DNA from 3 places in the Limibacter armeniacum genome. Region 3 is predicted to be linked to each of the others. Evidence: riboswitches for the same ligand, from Rfam matches in the RefSeq annotation. Region 3 holds a riboswitch; each other region holds the start of a gene.
The links. Region 3 has a riboswitch for S-adenosylmethionine ahead of V6R21_RS05740 (hypothetical protein). Riboswitches for the same ligand answer to the same signal wherever they lie in the genome.
Positions count from the first base shown of each region.

Region 1: it holds a riboswitch for S-adenosylmethionine, as region 3 does, so the genes downstream of both, V6R21_RS10635 (O-acetylhomoserine aminocarboxypropyltransferase/cysteine synthase family protein) here and V6R21_RS05740 (hypothetical protein) in region 3, are expected to answer to the same signal.
Region 2: it holds a riboswitch for S-adenosylmethionine, as region 3 does, so the genes downstream of both, metH (methionine synthase) here and V6R21_RS05740 (hypothetical protein) in region 3, are expected to answer to the same signal.

Region 1 is NZ_JBAJNO010000008.1:1,157,084-1,162,593, reverse strand. Features, by position in the region: gene V6R21_RS10650 (hypothetical protein) at 95-262, opposite strand; gene V6R21_RS10645 (homoserine dehydrogenase) at 479-1,663, opposite strand; gene metX (homoserine O-acetyltransferase MetX) at 1,647-2,735, opposite strand; gene V6R21_RS10635 (O-acetylhomoserine aminocarboxypropyltransferase/cysteine synthase family protein) at 2,777-4,093, opposite strand; SAM riboswitch class I at 4,404-4,510, opposite strand; gene cysM (cysteine synthase CysM) at 5,071-5,510, shown strand, end outside.
Region 2 is NZ_JBAJNO010000008.1:2,518,481-2,523,990, forward strand. Features, by position in the region: gene V6R21_RS16245 (transposase) at 1-630, opposite strand, end outside; gene metH (methionine synthase) at 728-4,528, opposite strand; SAM riboswitch class I at 4,704-4,830, opposite strand; gene V6R21_RS16255 (hypothetical protein) at 5,427-5,510, shown strand, end outside.
Region 3 is NZ_JBAJNO010000007.1:30,732-36,241, forward strand. Features, by position in the region: gene V6R21_RS05730 (hypothetical protein) at 1-447, shown strand, start outside; gene V6R21_RS05735 (hypothetical protein) at 695-1,282, shown strand; SAM-I-IV-variant riboswitch at 1,456-1,569, shown strand; gene V6R21_RS05740 (hypothetical protein) at 1,633-1,959, shown strand; gene V6R21_RS05745 (hypothetical protein) at 2,035-2,229, shown strand; gene V6R21_RS05750 (very short patch repair endonuclease) at 2,257-2,691, shown strand; gene V6R21_RS05755 (MvaI/BcnI family restriction endonuclease) at 2,751-3,938, shown strand; gene V6R21_RS05760 (hypothetical protein) at 3,965-4,735, shown strand; gene V6R21_RS05765 (DNA cytosine methyltransferase) at 4,988-5,510, shown strand, end outside.

The sequences.
Region 1 (5,510 bases), on a different contig from region 3:
AAAATTGTAACATTCACTCATAAAAAGAAAATCCCTTTTCCAAGTGCTTGACTTAAAAAAGGAATTGACTTCAACTCAGCTAAAAAGCTTAAAGTTATCTTCTCTTGTTTAGCTGAGGGCAATCTGTATGCAAGTCAAGCATCTCGTACTTCATACGTTGCTTTTTATAGTAAGCCGAATGAGATTTACCATATGGGCTACAAGATCCCAAGCTTACCATCAGTGCTCCTGAAGCAAGAATTGATAGAATAAGTCTTTTCATTATAATGAAGTTTTATGAATGTTCGGTATTGGTACTCCTCAAAAAAAATACCTCTTTTTAGACTTTTAGCATCTAAGGTGTAAGATTCTGCTTTCTTTTTACAAACGTTGTAAAGGGTAGATACATTGTAATCAAACAGAAAAAAAACACAGGCAAATGCCTGTGTTTTAGAAACAGCTACATATATACAAAAGATCGGCTAAAGTTCACAATAGGCTATTCAATTTCTGCTAAAAATGTTTTTTGCTGTGTAAAGTAAGGATCACTAATGAGTGTCTGTAAGTTCACATCAGCTATTACATAATTCAGTCCATTACCATTTTCGTAACGCTCATAAATCTGTACGAACTTGGATCTATCAAATTGACTTTCTTCCGCATAACGGAAATATATCTTCAGGTCTACATCATTTGAGAAGCGGACACCGTTGTGTTTTCCATTCTTACGGTACTCATATTTGTAATCATAACGGTTGGCTGAAATATCAGACAATACCGCTGAACCAGTTGGATGCCCTCCAGCTCCTTTTCCTCTAAAGAACTGCTTATCAGAAAACGCACCCTGTACAATCACGCCATTATACTCATAATCAACAGTGTATAAATCACTTTCTTCAGATATAAAATGTGGCAGAACATAAGCCGCTATCTCATCATCACTCGCTCTAAAAACCTTAGCTACCTGCTTGATTTTAAGTCGTTTTTCACGAGCATACTGCATATCAAAATCAGCTAGAGACTGTATTCCGTAATTGAATACCTCAGCAGGGTTTAGGTACAATCCATAACTGTGCAAAGTAAGAATTACCAACTTGTATTTTGCATCATAACCTCCAACATCCAATGTTGGGTCTGTTTCTGCAAAACCAAGGTCCTGTGCTTCTTTCAAAGCATCCTCATAGCTCACACCTTCCTCAAACATCTTGGTTAAAATGTAATTGGATGAACCATTGAAAATCCCTCTTACAGAATGCAGTAACTCATTATCATAATACTCTTCTAAAGTCCTGATAATCGGAATACTTGCACATGCCGATGCTTCATAAAGTAATGATGTACCATGTTCGCGCTGTAAAGCAACAAGCTCTTCAAGGTTTTCAGCGATCATTTTCTTGTTGGCACTTACTACATTCTTACCATTTTTAAGCGCCTGAGTCACGATATCATATGCCTCATTTACATCATCAATTAGCTCTGTAACCAAATTGATACGCTCATCATTCAGTACATCACTTTTATCATAAGTAAATGCATATTCTGGAAGAGACCTTTTCTTATTGCGGTTCTTTACTACAATTTTAGAAATGTCTGCCGAAAAATTGCGGCTATTATTCAGCACGTCATAAAGTCCTTTACCAACGCAACCAAATCCAAAAAGTCCAATGTTAACATCCTTGGTCATATACTAATTTTTTTTTGTCTTTATGTCTGAAAAAAGCTTTTATGGCTGATGCAATTTTTTCGGTCTCAACCAAAAAACCGTCGTGACCGTATGTGGAGTTGATTTCTTCATACGTCACATTAGGCACATACCGAGCGATAAACCTTTGCTCCGATACAGGAAATAAAATATCCGTTGTTACCCCAATCACATGGGTATAAGCTTCAATATTTTGGAGAGCATCCTGTAAGCTACCTCTTCCTCTTGCTACATTATGTGAGTCCATTGCTTTGGAAAGCGACCAGTATGAATAAGCATTAAACCTACTGAGTAACTTTTCGCCCTGATAACGCTGGTAAGAAGAAGCTCTAAACTCATCTATATTTTCATTTGTTCCTTCTTGTTGAGTTACATCATACGTGTTGTAGTTTCTGTATGAAAGCATGGCAATTGCACGTGCAGCTTTCAACCCATTCTGCCCTGCTTTCTCATTATTTTCAAGCCAAGTCGGGTCAGCTTCCAAAGCCAGACGCTGTGTTTCATTAAAAGCCACACCCCACGGTGAATGTACTGCATTGGTCGCTGCCAGAATCAGGTTTTCCATCAGTCTAGGGCGTTTCAAAGCCCATTCGATTGCCTGCTGCCCACCTAACGACCCTCCAATCAATGTCTGAATATGTGTGATGCCTAAGCTCTCACGTAACAAATCCAATGCATTTACAATATCTCTGATTGTAAGCTGAGGAAAAGCATGGAAATAAGGCTCTCCTGTATCAGGATTGATAGACAAAGGTCCAGTAGAACCATAACAAGACCCCAAGACGTTTGCACAGATCACAAAATGTTCGTCAGGATTAAAAAGACTTCCATCTCCAAAAAGTCCTGCCCACCAGTCTGTCACTTCTGCATTTCCTGTAAGTGCATGGCAAACCCATACCACATTCGAAAAGTCATGGTTAGGTTTTCCAAACGTACAGTACTTAAGCGTAAAGCCTTTAAGCTGATCTCCGGATTCCAACTGGAAATCCTCATTGTAGTGAAAATAATGCGCTTCCATCTTTTGTATCTTATCTCGGTTCTCGTTCCAAACCACCTGCCATGCTAGCCGCTACATGGCAAGTGGTATATTTATTATTAGCTAACAGTCAGGCTAACTTTTTCAAATGCCTGCTGAAAATCACTTTTGATATCTTCTATATGTTCAATTCCTACAGATACTCTCAACAATCCAGAGGTAACTCCAGCTGCCACCTGCTCTTCATCTGAAAGCTGTTGGTGCGTAGTTGACGCTGGATGAATAATCAGTGTTTTAGCATCTCCTACATTAGCCAAGTGACTTGCCAGATTTAGCTGACTGATAAAGTCTTTGGCAACTTCTTTTCCTCCTTTTACTTCAAATGACAATACTGCTCCAAAACCATTTGTCAGGTATTTCTTCGCAAGCTCATGGTATGGACTTGTTTTCAGGCCTGGGTAATTCACTGACTCAACTGCATCATGTGATGCTAACCACTCTGCCAAAGCCAAAGCATTATCAACATGTCTTTGTACACGAAGAGAAAGTGTTTCTAAACCTTGTAATAAAAGGAAGGAATTGAATGGACTCAATGCTGGACCAAAATCTCTCAGTCCCTCTACCCTCGCTCTGATTGCGAAAGCTATATTTCCAAATGGACCACCCTCTCCAAAAACTTCCCAGAACTTCAATCCATGGTATCCTTCTGATGGTTCTGTAAACTGAGGAAACTTACCATTTGCCCAGTTGAAATTACCCGCATCTACTATGACTCCACCAATTGATGTTCCGTGTCCACCAATCCATTTCGTAGCCGAAGCCGTTACAACATTGGCACCATGGTCAATAGGTCGGAACAAGTACCCCCCTGCTCCAAAAGTATTGTCTACCACCAATGGAATATTATGTTTCTGCGCAACTTTTGCGATTGCTTCAAAGTCTGGAATATTAAACTGTGGGTTCCCAATAGTTTCCAGATACAGTGCTTTGGTACGCTCATCAATCAGCTTCTCAAAACTCTCTGCATCATCACCTTCTGCAAACCTCACCCCAATGCCTAACCTTTTGAAAGACACTTTAAACTGATTATAAGTTCCGCCATATAGGTATGTTGTAGAAACAATATTATCTCCTGACTCACAAAGGTTATTCAGTGCAATAAACTGCGCTGCCTGTCCTGAAGCTACTGCAAGTGCTGCCACTCCGCCTTCAAGTGCAGCGATTCGCTTCTCAAACACATCCGTTGTTGGGTTCATGATTCGAGTGTAGATATTGCCAAACTTTTTCAAGGCAAACAGGTTAGCACCATGTTCTGCATCGTTGAATGTGTAAGATGTAGTTTGGTAAATCGGTACTGCACGGGCATTCGTAGTAGCTTCAACTTCCTGACCTGCATGCACTTGTAGTGTTTCGAATCTTAATTTATTATCTGACATGGCTCTTTGGATTTTAATAAAATGGTACAATGGTTCTTAAAACACGTTTTGTAGACCAAAACGAGCCTCCTGCTTGTGCTAAGGATAAAGAAACGCCTGTACCAAGCCGCGCGTCACTTGGTGCGAAACGTAACAATACATCTTAGGAGATGGAAACGGAGGTGTGGGGAGTGTATGTGCGATTAGCTACACATTCGCATTCGCATACACATTCGGTATGAGAAATTGTACGTGTTGCGAGATGCAAAAAATTGGGTCAACGCTGCTGCGTCAACAAAAAGAATTTTAAATGCTTTCATGATGCCTAATTAGTTTATATGTCCTAAAAACTTAGGCTAGGAATTAGCACCTTTCCCACGAGTGAGGGGGTTGCTAGAGGGTCTTAAAGCCTAGTCTCTCGCCTCTTCTTTATAAACCAATTACTTCAGATGTGAGGTAATTGACTGTATGTGCCACAAACATACTGACCATTTCTGAAAAAAACCAAACAACATCACAAAAAAATTAAGATTTATTTTAATCCTAAGGAGCTATACCAAAAGCTTCGATGAGAAAAAGCTTATCCTACTTTTCTCTTACCAATGAACTAGCTGAATACAAAAAATTCAAAACAAAAAAGCCTTGATAATGATTATAGCTAGCAAACTTACAAACTGTAACAAGAAACGGTATAACTCTATCACCTAGATTATCAAATAGGTACAAAGATTACAGACAGTTTCTGATTTCATAAATTGGATAGAAACAGATGACATGCGTAAATTTGCCTCAATACCCTATATAACAACTAGGCTATCGATAAGAAAGGGAGTGGAAAATTAGCAACTCAGGAAGCTCTATTATTTGATACAATAAATAAATTCTTTAGCATTCAATTATGAATTGATCTAATTTGAAGTATGCTTTTCTTCAATTGAATATAGAATTTATAACAGTGACAGCGTTAAATTGAATTCAAAACACAAAGAAAATATATTATGCCATCAATCCTTGACTTGGTAGGATCCACCCCATTAGTAGAGGTTACACATCTAAACCTTAACCCAAATGTTAAGGTTTATGGAAAATTAGAAGGTCATAACCCCGGCGGTAGTGTCAAAGACAGACCTGCTCTCAGTATGATACAAGGGGCTATTGACAGAGGTGAACTGAAACCAGGAATGAAACTGGTTGAAGCCACCAGCGGCAATACAGGAATTGCACTTGCCATGATTGCTAAAGCAGTTGGTGTAGAAATTGAACTGATTATGCCTGAGCATGCCACAGCAGAACGGGTCAAAACCATGCAAGCATATGGTGCCAAAGTAATCCTTACGCCTTCTGAGCGATCAATGGAAGGTTCTATTGACCTTGCAAGAGAAAAAGCAGCGACAGGAGAATACCTTATGCTTAATCAGTTTGGCAATCCTGACAACTA
Region 2 (5,510 bases), on a different contig from region 3:
CCAGCCTTCCGCCTGCGGACCACGATGGCTCCAACAGTCACTGCGAAACAGGATGGGAGCCGTATCCATACCCGACAGCAATACCGTTAGCCAATGCAGGCCTGCTACAAAAGCAGGCTTGGTGGTAGGAGGATCGTAATACCCTTTCCGGATGCGGATCAGACGCTTGAACTTGCTGCTGCGTACAGGGCAGAGCCCTTCCCCCTTTTCCGTCTCATGCTTTTCTATTTCCCCATCGTCCCACAGGGCCAGCAACCACTTGCCGCTAGCCACTACCTCTGTGGCAAATGCTACAGCCTGCTGCTCAAAGAAATTATCCAGCAAGGTTGACATCCACTTCTGTGAGTCCAGTAGCCGATGGATACGTTTCATACCTGCCCAGCCTTGGTGCTCTCCCAAAAAGTGGGCGCCTAACCTGGTCACCAGCAAGGAGTGCCGACTGTTTTCCAGGCTCAGGATCGAGACAAATAAATGGTAGAAAGTTCGGACCAGACGTTTGTCCAATACTTGGTTCAAGGTCTCAAGTAAAGGCTCCAGAAATACGTACAACCGACTTAAGGTGATTTTTGCCAGACGGGCGCACTCTTTGGGAGCTGGCTTTGTTTCTTTATGTAGAATATAATTCTTCATAAAAAAGAACCTTCAGAAGAGAAATAACATTCCCTTTTGAAGGTTCTTTTATATTACACCGAAAATTCGGGTAAACTCATGTTATTAAATCTAATAATTAATATCCCAATACAGGACTCAACCATCTTTCTATTTCCTCCACAGACATATTCTTACGCTTGGCATAATCTTCTATCTGATCTTTGTCTATTTTTCCTAGACCAAAGTACTTGGAATCAGGGTGAGCAAAGTACCAACCACTTACAGAAGCCGCAGGATACATCGCAAAACTTTCAGTCAGTTCTATACCAATTTCCGATTCTGCATTCAGCAAGTCAAACAACTTCCTTTTTTCAAGGTGGTCCGGACATGCTGGGTAACCCGGTGCAGGTCTAATACCTACATACTTTTCTCTGATAAGGGAATCATTATCCAGACTCTCGTCTTTGATATAACCCCAATAATCTTTTCTGACTTTCTGGTGAAGCAATTCAGCAAAAGCTTCAGCAAATCGATCTGCCAGTGCTTTCACCATAATTGCATTGTAATCATCATGGTCAGCTTCATATTTTTTAGCCAATTCATCAGCTCCATGAATCGTTACAGTAAATGCACCCATATGATCCTGTTTACCTGTTGATTTTGGTGCCACAAAATCAGAAAGACAGAAGTTAGGACGCCCTTTCGCTTTAATATTCTGCTGACGAAGGTTACACAGTACCTCAGAGACTTCCTCACGGTTTTCCTCGAAGAAGGTTTCTGTATGGGCTGGATTGTCGGGCATTGGAACTAACTGCTTGTCATACTTATAAAGCTCAATGTCGTCTTCTACGCTATTGGCTGGGAAGAAACCGAATACAGCATTTGCCTGAAAAGCTTGTTGCTCGATGATTTGCTTGACCATTGTCTGTGCATCATCAAACAGTTTTCTTGCTTCACTACCAACCACTGAGTCATTCAGAATGGCAGGGTATCTACCTGCTAGTTCCCATGACTGGAAGAATGGAGTCCAGTCAAAGAAGTGCAAGATTTCTTCCAGATTATAATTTTTCAAGGATTTTGCACCTAAGAAAGAAGGCTTGGTAAATGATGAATTGTCCCAATCAATTTCCACCTTGTTCTTACGAGCATCTTCCAATGAGATCAGTTTCTTACCGCCTTTACGCTTTTCATGGTCTTCTCTCAGTCTAACATACTCTTCCTTGAAATGAGTAAAGACCCCTTCTCTTGACGCTGCATCATCAGAGGTAAATGCACTGGCAACTGGTACTGATTTGGACGCATCCAGTACATGTACTACAGGACCGCTGTATTTAGGGTCGATCTTCACAGCCGTATGAATACGAGACGTTGTCGCGCCACCAATCAACAATGGTGTTTTCATACCTTTGCGCTCCAACTCTTCAGCCACATAAACCATTTCGTCCAATGACGGCGTAATCAGGCCACTAAGCCCAATGATATCCACCTCTTCTTCCTGTGCTGTCTTGATAATCTTCTCCAACGACACCATCACTCCAAGGTCGATGATCTCATAGTTGTTACAGGCCAAGACTACTCCAACGATATTTTTACCAATATCATGGACATCACCTTTCACTGTCGCCATCAGAATTTTACCGGCAGTTTTACGTGCAGAAAGCTGAGGATTCTTTCTCTTTTCTTCTTCAATAAAAGGAATCAGGTAAGCAACGGCCTTTTTCATTACACGAGCAGACTTCACCACCTGAGGCAAGAACATTTTACCTTCTCCAAACAGGTCTCCTACGATATTCATACCGTCCATTAGTGGCCCTTCAATCACCTGAATTGGTCGGTCAAATTGCTGTCGTGCTTCTTCTACATCTTCATCGATGAAATCAACAATTCCTTTTACCAATGCATGTGAAAGTCTTTCCTGAACTGTTGTCTCTCTCCAAGAAAGGTCAACTTCTACTTTCTTACCATCACCCTTTACCGTTTCAGCCAGTTCCAACAGTCTTTCAGTTGCATCGGATCTTCTGTTCAAGATGACATCCTCAACTCTTTCGAGCAATTCCTTAGGAATCTCCTCATACACCTCAATCATTCCAGCATTTACAATACCCATATCCAAACCTGCCTTGATGGCATGATATAGGAATGCGGAGTGCATGGCTTCACGTACAACGTTATTACCACGGAATGAGAAGGAGATATTACTAACACCTCCACTCACCTTAGCATGAGGCAGGTTTTGCTTGATCCATCTTGTAGCTTCGATAAAGTCAACACCGTAGTTGTCGTGCTCCTCTATACCTGTAGCAACAGTCAGGATATTAGGGTCAAAAATGATGTCTTCTGGAGGGAAGCCTACTTCGTTGACCAATATATCGTAAGACCTTTTACAAATCTCAATTCTTCTTTCATATGAATCTGCCTGCCCCTTTTCGTCAAAGGCCATCACCACTACAGCAGCGCCATAACGTAATACTTTTCGGGCATTATCCTTAAATGCATCATCTCCTTCTTTTAGGGAAATAGAGTTTACAACACCCTTACCCTGAATACATTTAAGTCCAGCTTCAATCACTTCCCATTTTGAGGAGTCAATCATGATTGGCAAACGTGCAATGTCAGGCTCAGAGGCAATCAGGTTCAGGAACCTAACCATACACTCTTTTGACTCCAACATTCCGTCATCCATATTGATGTCAATCACCTGTGCACCACCTTCTACCTGCGTACGGGCGATCTCCAAAGCCTCATCAAATTGCTCTTCCTTAATCAGTCTCTTGAATTTAAGGGAACCTGCCACATTGGTTCGCTCACCAATATTGACAAACATGCTGTCTGGCTTAATGGTAACCGGTTCCAAACCACTCAAATTCATGAAAGGCTTGTGCTTAGGTATTGTTCTAGGTGCTGCCGTTTTAAATGTCTCAGCAATATCATGGATGTGATCTGGTGTTGTACCACAACAACCCCCAATGATATTTACCAATCCTTTAAAGCTATCAACAATGTCAGCCATCTCTTTCGCTGTCTGATCGTACTGACCAAACTCATTGGGCAATCCTGCATTTGGGTGTGCAGAAATATTGACATTGGCTACACGAGATAACTCTTGAATGTAGGGTCTCAACAAGTCGGCACCTAGGGCACAGTTCAAACCAACACTAAACAGGTTTGCATGACGGATTGAGTTCCAGAAAGCTTCTGCTACCTGACCGGAAAGTGTACGTCCAGAAGCATCTGTAATCGTACCGGAAACCATAATTGGAAGGTCAACCCCTACTGACAGGTTTGGAAACTCCTCTTCCCTGCCTCTAGGACGTCTGTCCACTAGATTGCCATTTTTTACATCCTCAAAATATTGGTCAATTGCAAAAAGGGCTGCCTTACAGTTAAGCGTATCAAAAACAGTCTCTACCAAAAGGATATCTGCTCCTCCTTCTACCAATGCCTGTACTTGCTCATAGTATGCTTCTACCAGTTGGTCAAAATTGATGGCACGATAACCTGGATCATTTACATCTGGAGAGATGGAAGCCGTTCTGTTGGTTGGTCCAATTGAGCCAGCTACATATCTTGGTTTATGAGGCTCCTTAGCTGTAAGCTCATCAGCTACTTCTTTTGCTATTGCTGCTGAAGCATAGTTGAGTTCATATACCAGATCTTCCATCTGGTAATCAGCCATGGCTATACTGGTACCACTAAAAGTGTTGGTCTCTACAATGTCAGCGCCAGCCTCAAAGTACAGTCGATGTATTTCCTTGATAATGTCAGGTCTTGTAATGGACAGTAGGTCATTGTTACCTTTCAGGTCACTAGCATGACTGGCAAAGCGAGTCCCTCTAAAATCCTCTTCTGTCAATTTGTGTCGCTGGATCATGGTTCCCATGGCTCCATCCAGGATCAGCACCCTTTCCTCGGCCTGCTTTCTGATATCTGCTTTCATGAATAATAGTTAAATGGCTCTAGAATTAATCGCAATTACGGCTAGCCAACTGCATAGCCAAACCTGTCAGACATTTGTCTGTTCGATCAGGGTGTTATCAAGAATAACTGGAATTGAGTAGTAAGGCAGGAATCAAGATACCGGCAAAGAGCGCTTGCCGGTACATAACATACCGTACTCATTTTTCCTGGACACCTCCAGGGCGGGAATTAGCACCTTGTTCAATTTGAAAAAATGATTCAAAGAATTGCAGGTTGCTAAGACTTCACAGAGCCCGTTCTCTCAGTCTTTCTCAATAAGCACGATGCAAAATTAAAAATAATCGGCAGATAAATAAAAATCTTTTTCAATTCTAATGACTCTACTCAGTATTAACATTTCTTAAATCAATACAAAAGCTCACAGTTTACGTTTACTTTCAATGTGTAACATTCAATACCTTTCGTTCACCATTATTAAAAAAATAAGTTACACTTCAGGTATTGCTTACCTGTGAGTTTACAGTCTCTTTCCTCCTAAATTTACCTTTATTCGTTATCCCCTGACAAACACCTCTCCCATAATCTTAAAATAACACAACACTAACTACTATTAATGATGTGATTTCAACTCATTAACTAAATTTTATTCAAAAACACCTCAAACCTTACACATCTGTGATTTTTACTTAAAATTGCGTACTTTGGATGTAACAAATCACAAAGGCACTTCTTTAGGCCTACTTACTTCAGAACTATCCGCTTGTAAGAATTTTAATTAACACCACTAATTCTGCGCGCCCATACTTTTCTATTCAAATAAGCTTTCATTTTCAGTTCTGAAATCAGGAAACACAATTAAATCAAACAATACAGCTATACCACAATAATCAATTACACAACCAGCAACCCTCACTACCATGATTCGCTTTGCTATTCTATTGGCTTTTTGCGCATTTGGCTTATCCGCTGTTGCACAAAACAGCCCTACCCCTCAATGGGAC
Region 3 (5,510 bases):
AGTGAGAAAGATTCCGGTGTATTTGACAGTGACAAGCTGCAGGGCAGATACAAGGTGGACCTGACTCCTTTTGTGACTGAGGCACTCGGCACTCAAGAGGAAAAGGACGGTTGGGAGAAAATGGGGCAAGGGTTGATGGTGATGGCACTCTCTTCTGTCGAAATGGAGTTCAGTTTCTACGAAGGGAATCGGGCAGTTGTACATATGGATGGGGGGCTGGTCGATTTTGCCATGGCTTTCAGCGATGAGCCGATGAAGAAAACGCATGAACTGACCTACAAGGTAGAGCAGGACTCCGTACTGTATGTAAAAGGAGAGCAGGACCAGGATTTTAGGAAATGCGGGGTGATACAGCAGTATAGCGAAAGTTATGATCACTTCAAGCTGCTGGTGGGGAATGAAGGCGAGAAGAAGTTCTACCTGGACATGCACAAGGTAAAGGAATAGCGTATTGACAAGCCGCTTGATCGGTTATAAAAGCAGCCTGATACACGATCGTTTCAGGCTGTTTTTTTATGCTTATCCTTGGCTATTGCGGTGATCATAGATCTAATAAAGATCGGGACATGTGGCGATGGGTTTAAAGTATTTGTAAGAAAAGTAGGCTACTTTAATGATACTATTGTAGTTGTATTATTTCAAGAACACTTATTAAATCATATTTTTTATAATCATTTTAAAACTAAAACTAATAATGAGAAAAGCACTCATCTCCTTGTCGATGGTAGCATTACTTACTGGTTGTATGCAAACTAGATACATTACAGAACAGTATATCAAAACCAATGTAGAGAAGCACACAGAAGGAGAGTATAGTACGATTAGAACCTATACTGTATTTAAGGGTAAATCATATAATAGTAATTCTTATTTAGAACTCACAGGTTATAAATATAGGGATATTTCAAAATTGGTAATCGGTGCCGATAAATATTATCCGGACCGGAAGCAATTCGAGACTGATCAGACAAGAATAGCAGACATTACTTATATAGAACTGACATTAGAGCAGTGTAAAGCTATTTTACAAAACTATCAAATCCTTCAGGAGAAGATTAATAAAGAAAAACCTCTAAGAAACGAGGAAGTTTATCATGACTATACTGTATCAAAAGATTTATTCATTAGCTATAGAAAAGCGAAGGGGAGTATCTCGTCTACCTATATTGAATTTTGGGTACAAGGGGAGAAGTTTGTTGTTTCTACACCGATCATTATGGACAAACTTCGTAAGTTCATGGACTATGTAAAAGTGACTCCAGTACAGAATAAGGCTGTGTAATTGATAAATATGAGTCATCCCAATAATAACTCGGGATGACTCATATTCCGGTTATCCTCAACCTTACTTATTAGGATTGTCCTTTTTATTATCATCAGATTTCCCGAAGAACTTCTTGGTAGAGGTATTTATAAAAATATTTTGGATTAATTATAAAAAGAATCCTATACTTACAGTAGCATCAAGAATCCCATGGAAGGGGATACCAACCGAGCAAGACAAGCCACGGTGGTCCAGTGCGATGTGGTCCGAACCTCTTTTGGAGCAGGACAAAAAAATGCGCCTCACTATTTTCCTTCCCATTTCCTGATGCCATTTGGTTTATTTTTCACAACAAAACTAGAATGGTAATGGCAACACAATCATTTACAGAACTAATCAAGGAGTGTCGCTTGACGCTACACCGTGACAGTACCGAGCAACTGGTTGGGTACTTTAACAGACTCGTGGGCAACAAGGGATTTGCCACAAGAAAGGGGGCATATATGATTGCCCTTGCAGGAGAGTTGATCTCACGTGACCCTTCGCTGGCATCGAAGATAGTGTGTCAGTCTTCCTACCTGGAATTATGGCCCATCTACAACCTGAATAGCTGCCAACTGCTGTTTGGGGGCAATTGTATATCATTTGACCGGTGTATCAAGCTGAAAGAGGGAAAGCTTTCGATTGAGAACTGATTCCTCTTGCATGGGCCTGACTTCGATTGGGAGGAAGGCCCCCCTTCATTTTTACTGAAACAAGACTTCAATACCATGGAAAAGGTATATTACTGGTTCATTGAATGGCTGACCTCGCCTGTCACGGATTACATGACAGATCTAAGGGTTATGTTTATAGTAACAGTTGTTATGGGAGTGCCTTCGTGGCTTGATATAAGGGCTCTTAAAAAGAGGATTGCCAAGTCCAACAAGGAGCTTGAAGACGAAAAAAGGGGGAGAAAGAAGTGAATTTCGTAACTTCTCTTCCAAAAAGCGATGCCCGACAAGTTTAGCCCCGAAGTACGCAGCAGGATCATGGCCTCGATCAAGGGCAAGGATACGAGGCCTGAGCTGATTGTGAGGCGCTACCTGCACCGCCATGGCTTCCGCTTCCGGCTGCACGGCAGGTACAGGGGCAAAGTCCTGCCTGGCAAACCTGACATCGTGTTACCCAAGTACAAGACCGTGATCTTTGTCCATGGCTGCTTCTGGCATGGGCACCAAGACTGCAAGTACTACAAGCTGCCCAAGACCAACACAGAGTTTTGGCGTTGGAAAATCGCTCGGAACCGAGCCAATGACATTAGCCACCGTATGGACTTGTTGAGGGAAGGGTGGAATGTGATGACGGTTTGGGAGTGTGCTATTAGGTATGACAAAGAAAGGACCCTGAAAGTGCTAGATAGCTTGGTTGATATGATCAAGGTATGAGAATAATACTATTTATTGCTATAATGCAAACCAATTGTAAAAGCTAAACCAACTTAAACGTGAATCCATTTTTTATCCCCAATGAGGGGGAAGAACGCCTAATTGAGATTATCCAGAAATACTGTAGGGAAGAGTTTAGCCTGATCCGGATGACGGAAACAATGCTAAAGAAAAGTATTATTGACGCCTCAGGGGAGTTGAGGGAAATCCTCAAGCAAGGGAGAGTTGTGGATTTTAGTACAATGCCTCAGGGCGATGAGGGAAAGGTCTACTACAATACCGCCATCTTATCACAGAGCGAAGTGGCTGAGCAGAGGACCAGCTACTACCGGCCGAATACCAAGAAGGGGGACCCCCGATTCTGGCCATCACGCCTGCCCCGTTATGCGCAATCCAATGACTTGGTATACTTCACTGTCTACAAGGGACAGGTGATTGCTATTCCTCTCCGGGATACAGAGGGCTTTGAGGGTATGCTACTATCCTATTTTGGGGAGCCTGAAACAGCTGAGGATTATGTTGGCACCCTGATAAGCGAACTGAGAAAAATAAAAGGACAGTGGATAAGAAGTGTAAGCCCTCACAAGCTGAATCCAAAGGATGTGGGAGAAACATTGGAAAAAGCGCTGGGGATTCCGGTGAACAACCTCAAGAATGCTGACTACATGGGAGAGATTGAGATCAAGGCAAAAAGAGCGGCAACCAAGACAAAGGATACACTTTTCAGTAAGGTACCTAACTGGGACATTAGCCCTGTACCAACGGCTACAGATATGATGCTGACCCATGGCTACCAAAGTAAAAAGTACCCAGGGTACCAAGACTTGTATGTGACGGTAAGTAATACCCCGAATGCACAAGGTCTTTTCTTACAAAGTATTCCAGACAAGAACTTGCTGGTACAGAAGGCTGGACAGCTTGATGTAAACATTGACACCTGCTACTGGGAGTACGAGACCCTTAAGGAAGCGCTCTATAACAAGCACCCCAAAACGTTGTGGGTGGTTGGCGAACACAAGCTTATAGAAGGGGAGATCCACTTCCAGTACACGAAGGTGCAATTGACGCAACGACCAATTTTTTCCCAGTTCATTTCACTGATCGACCAGGGAATTGTCACTTATGACTGGAGAGGGAGAGTGCTACCGGATAGGACAGGCTATAAGGACAAGGGGCATGCCTTCAGGCTTAAATCAGCAAAAGACAGGGAAAAGCTTTTTGGCTCGGTAGAGGATATTGAGCTATAACTTTTGTAAAAAAACTAAAAACTAAAATGATGAATTTAATCGAATCTTTGAGAAAAAGAACTATTGATCAACTGTTTAAAGTGGAAAGCTTCGAAAAGCACTGGGAGCGTTGGCAAGTGGAGATTGAGAATAAATTGGGAGATGAAATAACAGCTGAAAAACTGATTGACTTAGGGGATCATCTTTCTGAAATTTTTCAGACAACTACAGAACCTGGTAGGTCCCAAGATACTTTATCTGGAGGAGGGACTGCTTGGGAATGTCTAATAACTTGGTATATCAATATGTGCAGTATTGGAAGCCGTGTTGTTGCATTTAAAAAAATGAGTGAAGTCCCTGAACCTGTAAGACGGGCGATTACAGTAAACTATGTCAATTTTAAATGTAATACAGAATCGGATATCACTGTTATTGTCTTCCCAGATAGGGACGAGTATACTCGCCCCATCAATGATATAGAATTAACAGACAGTAAGGGACGATTTAAGATCAGTAACAGTAAAGGACTTACAAACAAAAAGAGAGCTCTGGATTTTTTGTCTAATAGGGACTATGAATCTTATGAAGTGGGAATTGTCCAATGCAAAACAAACTGGAATGACAATTCACAAATTCCAATGATGTGGAGCATGATTTATAATGCTAACTCTTTCAGGGATCCCAATATATCTTTAGGGGATGCATCTTACTCATTAGACAGAATAAATAGATTCAGTTACTCATTTGTTACAGTACCTTCAAACAAAAATGAGTTTAAATCTGATTCAGTTGCCGTAAGAAGAGTAATATTGGGGTAAAGGGCATCGCCAAGGAGTTGTGAATTCTGTAAAGGACATTTTCGGTAAAAATTTCAGGAATGGATATTCTCAAAGGCAACAGATATGTTTGCAGAATGCACTGGAGGAAATCAATTCGACTTACAGTTTTATGAATCTTTCAGCATCTCAACCAGTCACGCAGGCCTGATGTTTAATAAGCATCCCTGGATTTTTTCATAATTGTATCTTAAATTTGCACAATTAGAGTGTTAGGAACTAGATACAGACAACGTGAATCATATAGAACTGTTTGCAGGATGTGGTGGCCTTTCATTGGGATTGGAATCGTTAGGATTTGAACTGGTGTTTGCCAATGAACTGTCACCGATGGCCAGCGAGACATTTGCCTACAACTTCTTTGGAGAGAACCTGACGGAGTTGGCAGGAAGAGAGGAGCCAGCCCAAATGACCTACTGGCTCAATAGCCAGTTTGAACGCAATAACCTTACTCGAAGGCTAAGGGAAAATCCACAGGAGGTTCCCGATGATGGGACTGGACACAACGACTTGCTGGATGAAGATGCAAACATACAGGGTAGTATGGTGGTGGGCAATATCATTGAACTCAACGGCTTTCTGGAGACACAACCGGAACTGCTACAGCGCATACAGCATGCGCTGGATCTGGAAGGGGATGAGGTGGATCTTGTATCCGGTGGGCCTCCTTGCCAAAGCTTTAGTATGGCGGGCCTCAGGCAACATGACAATGCCCGTAACCAGTTGCCATGGGAGTTTGCCCGGTTCGTCAGGCTGG